4 regions of the Pelosinus sp. IPA-1 genome follow, and region 4 is predicted to be linked to each of the others. Evidence: riboswitches for the same ligand, from Rfam matches in the RefSeq annotation. Region 4 holds a riboswitch; each other region holds the start of a gene.
The links. Region 4 has a riboswitch for cyclic di-GMP ahead of QSJ81_RS14240 (methyl-accepting chemotaxis protein). Riboswitches for the same ligand answer to the same signal wherever they lie in the genome.
Positions count from the first base shown of each region.

Region 1 (2,205 bases), on a different contig from region 4:
ACGCTTTGGTTAAGCTTTATTCTACAGCTTGGTTTTTAGCCACATATTCTAAAAATAGCTGATAACATTCTGGGTGATTTTTCATAAATTTCACTACTAATTGGATAGAATGAATCGTACCTTGGGATAGATAATGCTCCATCGCTTCTGCCTCAGCATCGCTATCACAATCAGCACAAATCAAGGTCAAAAACTCTTGTAATAGTCTATTCCGTTCAACCAAAAAACTTCCCATTTTTTTACCTGAATCTGTCAAGCTGATTACACCATATGGCTGATAATGAATATATTGGTCTGCTTTTAACTTCCCTAAGGCTTTACTAACAGAAGGCAAAGATACCCCTAATTTTTGGCTTATATCAGTGACACGAACAATTTCATTCGTTAGAGACAACCGATACAATTCTTCTAAATAATCTTCTAAACTAGGTGATAGCATTTCCAGCCGCCTCCCACGATATTAGCGCCCACTCTTATTCTACTACTATGATTTTTCACTAAAAAATATTCCACCGCTAAAAAAAAATCGAAAAATAAGACTAGATATTCCATCTGCTAACAATTTCTGATATACTCTTCAGTATATGACATAATCTGCTATAATTATATGCTATTATTTTAAAACTGACACCATTCACGAATGATAGTTACCTAGTTTTCTATTATTAAAACTTTTATTAGCAAACATACTGAAAAGTATGGACGCAAAGCTATAGGGTCTACGGATTTTTTTAAAGATCTATGATCGCCACGCTGCATGATTATGATAAGCTTAACTGGCTCATTATGCAGTTAAGCTTTTTTTATACGCTTACTTTGCTAATAGCCTTATCGATTAGAAACACGAGCATAATTTATGCTGATTTTTATACAACAAAGGAGCTTTTATCTTGAGACAAATCAGTTTAAACGATGTTATCCCAGGTATGACATTAGCGCGACATCTTTTAAATAAAAAGGGACAGGTATTGTTGGCTTCGGGAGTGACTTTAACTGAAGAATATCTCGACAAACTGCGAGATTTGGATGTAAATGCCCTGTTTATTAGAGACAATCGATATGCCGATATAAAAATTCCAGAATATCTTTCCCTTGAAACACAACAACGTGCTTTAGCTATATTAAGTATTACTATGGAGAAAGTCAATCGGGGCGAAAATTTTGCCATGGATCCAATCTGCAGCCTTGCTTCTGATATTGTAGAAGAATTAATCCTCCAACCATCCGTAGCCATTCAATTAACGGGTATTGCAACCCATGATGATTATACCTTAGCACACTCTCTAAATTGCGCCATATACACAGCATTACTGGCCCGCTTTTGCGATTTTTCCATTGTACAAATCAAAGAAATTACCTGCGGTGCATTGCTTCATGATCTGGGAAAAATAGAAGTAGATAAAGAAATTATCAATAAACCTGACCGTTTGACTGAACAGGAATTTGGAATTATTAAGCAACATCCAGAGTCTGGATTTCATTTATTAGTAAACAAGCGATGGGAAATTTCAAGTCTTGTTGCTCATATGGCTTGGCAACATCATGAAAAGGTTGATGGTACAGGTTATCCCCGTGGACTACAAGGGGAAGAAATTCTCAATTATGCGCGTTTACTAACAATAACAGATGTTTATGAAGCCATCACTGGACACCGCCCTTATCGCAAGGCTATGGAACCAGACGAAGCATATAACATTATTGCTTCTGGCCTCGGAACTAGTTTTGACGAAACTTACGGGCGAATTTTCTTATCAAAGATAGCTACCTATATGCCCGGCATGGAGGTCTTACTGAATACGGGAGATTTGGCTGTTGTTGTTTCCATCCCTAATTCTTCCCCACAACGACCTGTCATCCGCCTTATCTCTTATCCAGATGGCTCACCCTATATGCCTACTAGGGATATTCGATTAGCAGATAACCCTCAAATTTTGATTTCCAAGATTTCAAAATCCTAAAGAATAAGAAAAATGCTATATCGTTTCTGATCTGTAAAAGGGCCTACTCTTTGATAACCAAAGAGTAGGCCCTTTTGCTATTACCGATCTAGCCCTTTTTTTATTGCCTCCATATTAACGGCAAAGAGTTCTGGCTTTTTCTTACCTACCACTTCATGCATTGCTTTCTCTATGGCATTAACATTGAGTAACTTCAAGTTTGGAATAAGTGCCCCCAGGCATACCATATTAGCTAGGGCTGGTTTTC
Region 1 covers NZ_BSVC01000001.1:338,653-340,857, reverse strand. Annotated here, with positions in the region: gene QSJ81_RS01495 (metal-dependent transcriptional regulator) at 17-439, opposite strand; cyclic di-GMP riboswitch class I at 670-761, shown strand; gene QSJ81_RS01490 (HD-GYP domain-containing protein) at 891-1,958, shown strand; gene QSJ81_RS01485 (2-oxoacid:ferredoxin oxidoreductase subunit gamma family protein) at 2,039-2,205, opposite strand, start outside.
Region 1: it holds a riboswitch for cyclic di-GMP, as region 4 does, so the genes downstream of both, QSJ81_RS01490 (HD-GYP domain-containing protein) here and QSJ81_RS14240 (methyl-accepting chemotaxis protein) in region 4, are expected to answer to the same signal.

Region 2 (2,205 bases), 120 kb from region 4:
CACCTTCCGCCATTTTTTCGATCGCTTGATTCAAGCGTATAATGGGTTTCGTTAAACGCCTTGAAATTAGAATACCAAAACCACAAGCAGCAATAAGAATCAAACCGATTGTAATAAGGGAGGACCTTAAAAATGGAGTTAACTTTACAAAAATCTCTTTCTCTGGAGCATTAATCCCTAAACTCCATTGAGTCCCAGGAACAGGAGCGTAAGCTACATACTTTGAAATGCCCCCGTCTACGTAATTACCAGTTCCAGTTTCACCGTTTACCATTTTATTTATTACAGCTTTAAGTTGATTATTTCCATTAGGATCCTTTAATATATTGGTCTTCATGACTTGTTCTTTATCAGGATGAATAATGATGAGTCCGTCACCTTGAATAACATAAGCATAACCACTTTGTGCAACCTTAATTTCATTAACACGCGAAATGAGAGCATCAATAGGGACTGTACCGCCTAGAGCACCTATAATCTGGTTATTCTTTTTGATCGGAGCAACAACAGATACTACCATTTTGCCATCCGCCTTAGAAATAATAGGATCGGTAGTTACCACTTTGCCAGTTGACATGACCTGTTTAAAATAGTCACGATCAGCGATATTCGTTCGATCACCCGATGTATGAATGGATTGCCCCTTTGCATCTACAAGCCAAAACCGTGAATAAATCGGATTACGCTTGATCTCTTCTTTTAAATAAGTAAGTGCACCTTGCGTATCTCCGTTCACAACACTTTGATTCGTTGCTAATATGGAAACCTCGATTTCACGAGTGCTTTTCCACGTTCCAATATCTTCAGCATAAGCACTTGCTCGGTGGATAAGATCCTCCTCAACATCGGAAACTAATATGCTTTTTGCATTGTAAAAATTACATACTCCTAGAATACTCAATGTAAGTAATAAGCCAATCACTAAAACAGCAGTAACCTTTACCTGAATACTTTTTCCCATCCATTTAAGCAAATTCATAAAAAAATTCTCCTCCGCCTCATTTTTCACTTCTTGCCCAAATTGCTAGCTACCTACCTTGAAACTCTACCTCTCTCCCAAATAAAAATAGCACCTGCCCAAAGCAAGTGCTAATTAACTCATCATAATTAATTATGATTCACTAGCAACCTGGCAATCATAGACAACTCGTCTTTAGACCCATAGCTTTGCGTCCCAATTTTTCAATTGGTTTGCCAATATTTCCTTTTTAATATTGTTCATTGTACACCCAATAGCCAAATTCGTCAAATAATGCCAAAATACAACGTTAAGAGTCATTTTTCAGCCTTGACTTGGGGGGCACATACACTATAAGATTTGAGATGTCTTAGTATCTTATCAATCTTATTAAATACTCATGGAAGAAGTGATGACTTTGGACACTATAATCGTCTTTATTCTTTTTTTTAGTTCTCTGCTTTTCAGCATTTATCATGATATTTCTATTATTTATTCTTTGCTTTTGGGGCTTCTAGGTTTTTCCTTACTTTCGTTACGTCGAGGTTATACCCTAACAAATTTATTTAACATGATGATGATTGGTTCAAAAAAGTCCCTTATCGTAATCAAAATTTTTGTACTGATCGGCGCAATAACAGCTGTTTGGCGAGCCAGTGGCACGATCTCCTTTATCGTGTATTATGCAATTGCCTTTGTCAGTGCAAAATACTTCATACTATCCGCCTTCTTACTCTGCTGTCTAGTATCCTTTCTACTTGGAACCTCATTTGGCACGGTTGGAACCATCGGTGTAGTGCTCATGGTATTAGCTAAAGGGGGTAATGTTGATATCAACATGACGGCAGGTGCCATTATCGCAGGAGCCTATTTTGGTGATCGCTGCTCTCCTATGTCTTCGAGCGCTAATCTTATAGCATCTTTAACAGATACTAAGCTGTATATAAATATAAACAATATGATGAAAACTTCGATTTTACCATTTATCCTTTCAATTATAGGTTATACCTACTTATCAAATGCGAATCCTCTGTCCTTCTATGACACGCAAATGACAGACGAGATATTGAAATCTTTTGATATAAGCATAATTACCTTATTTCCCGCTGCCATTATACTCCTTTTAGCCGCCTTTCGCATTGATGTAAAATTATCAATGGGCATCAGCATACTTTCTGGTATCTTGATTGGCCTTTTTGTTCAACATCTATCCTTTTCACAAATGGCAACTTACATTATGACAGGCT
Region 2 covers NZ_BSVC01000005.1:189,676-191,880, forward strand. Annotated here, with positions in the region: gene QSJ81_RS13660 (methyl-accepting chemotaxis protein) at 1-979, opposite strand, end outside; cyclic di-GMP riboswitch class I at 1,121-1,206, opposite strand; gene QSJ81_RS13665 (Na+/H+ antiporter NhaC family protein) at 1,377-2,205, shown strand, end outside.
Region 2: it holds a riboswitch for cyclic di-GMP, as region 4 does, so the genes downstream of both, QSJ81_RS13660 (methyl-accepting chemotaxis protein) here and QSJ81_RS14240 (methyl-accepting chemotaxis protein) in region 4, are expected to answer to the same signal.

Region 3 (2,205 bases), on a different contig from region 4:
CGCCTAATTGTCATATTATATCTCCGCGTTATGGGTGTTATCATATAAATCCAGCAAGGTATAGCGGTTTTATTTCTGTGAGGTTTCGTGCAGGTGCTTTTCGCCACTTTTCTAGAGAATCAGGTAATGATTTAATAGACCGCTTTATTGATATTAATGAAATATGGGGAAAAAAAGGGCAAGAATTTGGACAACGGGTACTAGATGCAAAAAGTCTCCAGGAAAGGATTATTATAATCGAATATTTTCTTATGAGGTTCCTCGAAATGTATCGTCGTCCAAATTCATGGTTAGATGCAGCGGTAAAAAAGGTGTTTTATGGCTGCAGTGATGTAGTACTGAAAGAAATAAGTAGTGAATTATTTATTAGTGATAGGCAACTTCAAAGAAAATTTAGGGAAGCAGTTGGTGTTAGTCCGAAAACTTTTCAACGAAATTGTCGTTTTGAAACGGTATTAAAGCATTTACTACTTAACAAAGAAACAGATTATCTAACGAGTGCACTGGAACACGGATATTATGATCAATCCCATTTTATTAAAGAGTTTAAGACGTATGTAGGAGAATATCCATCTTTATTTTTACACGAGGAAAACTTTATGTCGCATTTTTACAATAGAAAATTGTTTGATTGATATAGTATTAGGAACGAGTGAGTTTAGGGTCGCGTATCCCAATGAAGGTTTTGCATCTTGTGCTCGCCATTTTTTTTATTAGGAGGAACTATTTTGAGTTTAAAAGCGGCATTTATATTTATTGCTCCGGAGAATGATGAGAAAATTCATAATGCAATTATTAATGCTCCGGTTGTACAATTACATGTTGTAGGTGTGGAAAATTATCAGGAAGGTGAGCTAGTCGCTAGAAGAATGGTTGAACAAGGTATCGAAGCTATTGAACTCTGTGCAGGTTTCGGAATTGAGGGAGTTGCGAAGATTAAAGCAGCAGTAAAAGGAAAAGCAATAGTTGGTGTAGTAAGATTTGATAATCACCCAGGTTTTGAATTTAAAAGCGGTGATGATCTATTTTAGTGATTTAACCGACTATATAAGTTATATATTATGTATCTTAAATTTCAAGAATATAACATAATCCTGCAGGAATTTAACAATATTGAGCGAAAATCAATTAAAAGTATATAAATGGCAAACCTTCTGAAAAGAAGGGACGCAAAGCTATGGGTCTAAGGACGATTAAGTCTATGATTGCCAGGTTGCATTTCTTGAAATGCAACCTGGCAATTTTTTTGTGTAAAAATTGATGTTTGTTGCCAGTTTTCATCAAAAGGAATTAACCTGTATAAGTACTGTAGCAAGCTTTCAGGTGAATGAAACGTATGTAATGGGACAACCAGACGTGACTATGAAAAATACATCTTATCAGGACGGTGAGTTTTTTAAGTGAAAAAGGTTTTTATATTACTGTTTTCGGTTGCAACGATAGTCGGTATACCAATAAATGAGCACGGGGGAAACGTGGTATATGCTTCAAATGAAGTAAAAATCGAGGGTGGCAATAAACTTTCTGTAATACCAGGAAATACAGAAAAATTTAAAGCTGAATTTGCATATGAAATGGCACAAATTACAGGTAAAATATTATCTACCCCAACTACTAATGTCGAAAACTTTAAAGTTGAGTTTGCGTATTCAATTGCTAGGGTCACAGCAAAAATAATGCCAATTTTGCCCAACGACCAGAAAAATGAATTCGCATATAAAATGGCACAAATCACAACAAAAATAATTAGTGACCCAAACCTAGATGTTGAAAAGGCTAAAGCTGATTTTGCATATGAAATTGCGCAAATAACAACGAGATTTATAACGAATCCAGATAAACTCACTACTGATAAAAACACAATGCTTACAATAACTAATGACTATGTTGATCCGAAAACAATGCTTAGGAATAATGCAGATATCGAACCTAAAACAGTAGTTCAGATGAACAATACGGAAATTAAAGAAAAAGCAAAAAGTAATACAAATTATATCTCACCGGAAACGTATACAGGCCTTATAGATGATTTGAGTCATGTAGGTGACCGGAGCAGTCAATTGGACAACAAAGTAAAGATTGACGGAGAAATTCGTTATCATTACGCTTTGAATAGTGGTCCTGGGCAATTAGATCGGGATTCATCTGGAATTCGTGCCCGTATTGGTTTTAATAGTGCAGTGAATCAGGATTGGCGTGCCTATG
Region 3 covers NZ_BSVC01000006.1:300,951-303,155, forward strand. Annotated here, with positions in the region: gene QSJ81_RS16485 (helix-turn-helix transcriptional regulator) at 1-635, shown strand, start outside; gene QSJ81_RS16490 (DUF6506 family protein) at 729-1,031, shown strand; cyclic di-GMP riboswitch class I at 1,135-1,221, shown strand; gene QSJ81_RS16495 (porin family protein) at 1,401-2,205, shown strand, end outside.
Region 3: it holds a riboswitch for cyclic di-GMP, as region 4 does, so the genes downstream of both, QSJ81_RS16495 (porin family protein) here and QSJ81_RS14240 (methyl-accepting chemotaxis protein) in region 4, are expected to answer to the same signal.

Region 4 (2,205 bases):
ACGGGGTTAGAGATATTGACAGTTTCCCACAATCGGGGATTTTATCCGGATAAAGAAAAAGTTGCAACTATGCTGGAAGAATTGAACGCTGCTGTTAAAGCTGGTTTAGAGCAAAACAAACATAAGGCGGGACCTCGTATTTTACTCACTGGTGTACCGGTTGGACTAGGCTCAGAAAAAGTAATAAGGCTGGTTGAAGAACTAGGAGGAACGGTAGTTTGTCAAGAAAACTGTAACGGCTATAAACCAGTAGACATGCTGGTTGACGAAGATGAAAATAAAGACCCTCTAGAGGCTATTGCCGAAAAATATTTGGCTATTGCGTGTTCTTGTATGTCACCTAATCCTGGTCGCTATGAACTACTGGGACGCCTGGTAAAGGACTTCAAAGTCGACGGGGTGTTAGATTTGACCTGGATTGGTTGTCATACTTATAATGTGGAATCCTATTCCATAAAAAAATATCTGGATGAACAGTTTAGCTTACCATTTATCCAAGTGGAAACTGACTACTCAAGTAGCGATACGGAACAGCTACGGGTACGTATTGAAGCCTTCCTTGAAATGATCCAGGCGTAATTGACGCTTTTCGTTGTCACATTACTCTCTATAAGATAAGCAATAACATATATAAATTCATGCCTTCGCGGATTATTGCGAAGGCTCTTTTATTTCTAGGAAGACAATTGAAGTGTTGACAAAATTAAACAGTATAGAATATAATGATTGATATTGATAACCGTTATCAATCGCTATGTTCTATACTAGAGGTAATTACACGCTATGTTTTAGTAATATTAACCAAACGTTAATATTATAATAATTTATTCGTCTTATAATTATGATATTGTAAATGTAGAAAATTATATATTTGGCAAACTTACTGAAAGGTAGGGACGCAAAGCTATGGGTCTAAGGACATTTGGTCTATGATTGCCAGGTTTCCCTTGAAAAAGGTATTGAAACCCAGGCATTCGTCTGGGGATTTTTGATTTATTAATGAAATTATGCATGGAGATTACAGTTGAAGTATTTCATAACTAGCAACTTCGCAGGATTTATAAATGCATGAGATCATTTACAAATAAATTAGTATTTAGTTTTTAATAAAGGAGAGTAAGAGATGTCTATTAAAGCAAAAACCGTTACGTTATTAGTGATTGCCCTTCTTATGACAGGGCTTATCGTCGGAGGGTCAGGTATGTATGTTCTCTATGGGAGAACATTGAATAACAATCAAGTAGCAATGAATGGCCAGGCTTCTCAGCTGGCGGGTGAGACAAGTGAATTATTTGCTTCATTTTCAAGAAGCGGTAAATATTATAGTGAAGATCTTGACCTCAAATCTGGAGATGCTTCCCGTGTACAAGATAAGATCAATACATATTTCGCAGCCACATGGGGAGTTGATCGTCTGGTATTTATCAATTCTTCAGGCGCACGATTTGCCATAGCTCCCTACGATGCGAAAACGATAGGAGGAAGTGTAGCTGACCGAGATTTCTTTAAAGACACGATGAAGGATCAAAAGTCACACATTAGCGATGTAATAGTGAACAGGGCATCAGGAATACCCTCAGTCATAGTTACGCAACCTGTCAAAACACAGGACGGTAAAATGGCGGGATTTGTTGCTCAGTCAATCTCCTTAGAAACCCTACAAAGTTTTCTCGACCAAGTTAAGGTTGGTGAAACTGGTGTGGCTGGAATTGTAGCTCAAGATGGATCAATATTAGCTCACACAAATAAAGATATAATAAAAGAGCAAATAAAAGTTCCAGAGAATATGTTACATTCCTTGCTGGAGAATTCAGGGAGATTAATCCCTTATCCCGATTCTAGCGGTCGAGACTCTTTAGCCTTGGCTGTACCAATTAAGAATACCCCCTGGGTGGCAATTGTTAGTATGCCTAAGAGTGAAATTATAAGTGACTTTTATGCAAGCCTTACTACTATGGTAATTTCTCTTTTAGTGGCTCTTCTTGTTGTTGGTTTTGTTGCATGGATATTTCTTATTAGACTATTACGTCCAATTGAAGAGATTTCTAGGCAAGTTGCGAAGATTGGTGACGGAGATCTCTCTGTAGCCATTACTTCTTCATCGGATGACGAGATTGGAATTCTAGCAAAGGCTCTATCAACGTCGATTGGGAATTTTAGTCAAATGATTATGAAAGTTCAGGAGGCAAGTGAAATAGTATCGGC
Region 4 covers NZ_BSVC01000005.1:311,936-314,140, reverse strand. Annotated here, with positions in the region: gene QSJ81_RS14245 (double-cubane-cluster-containing anaerobic reductase) at 1-579, shown strand, start outside; cyclic di-GMP riboswitch class I at 864-949, shown strand; gene QSJ81_RS14240 (methyl-accepting chemotaxis protein) at 1,124-2,205, shown strand, end outside.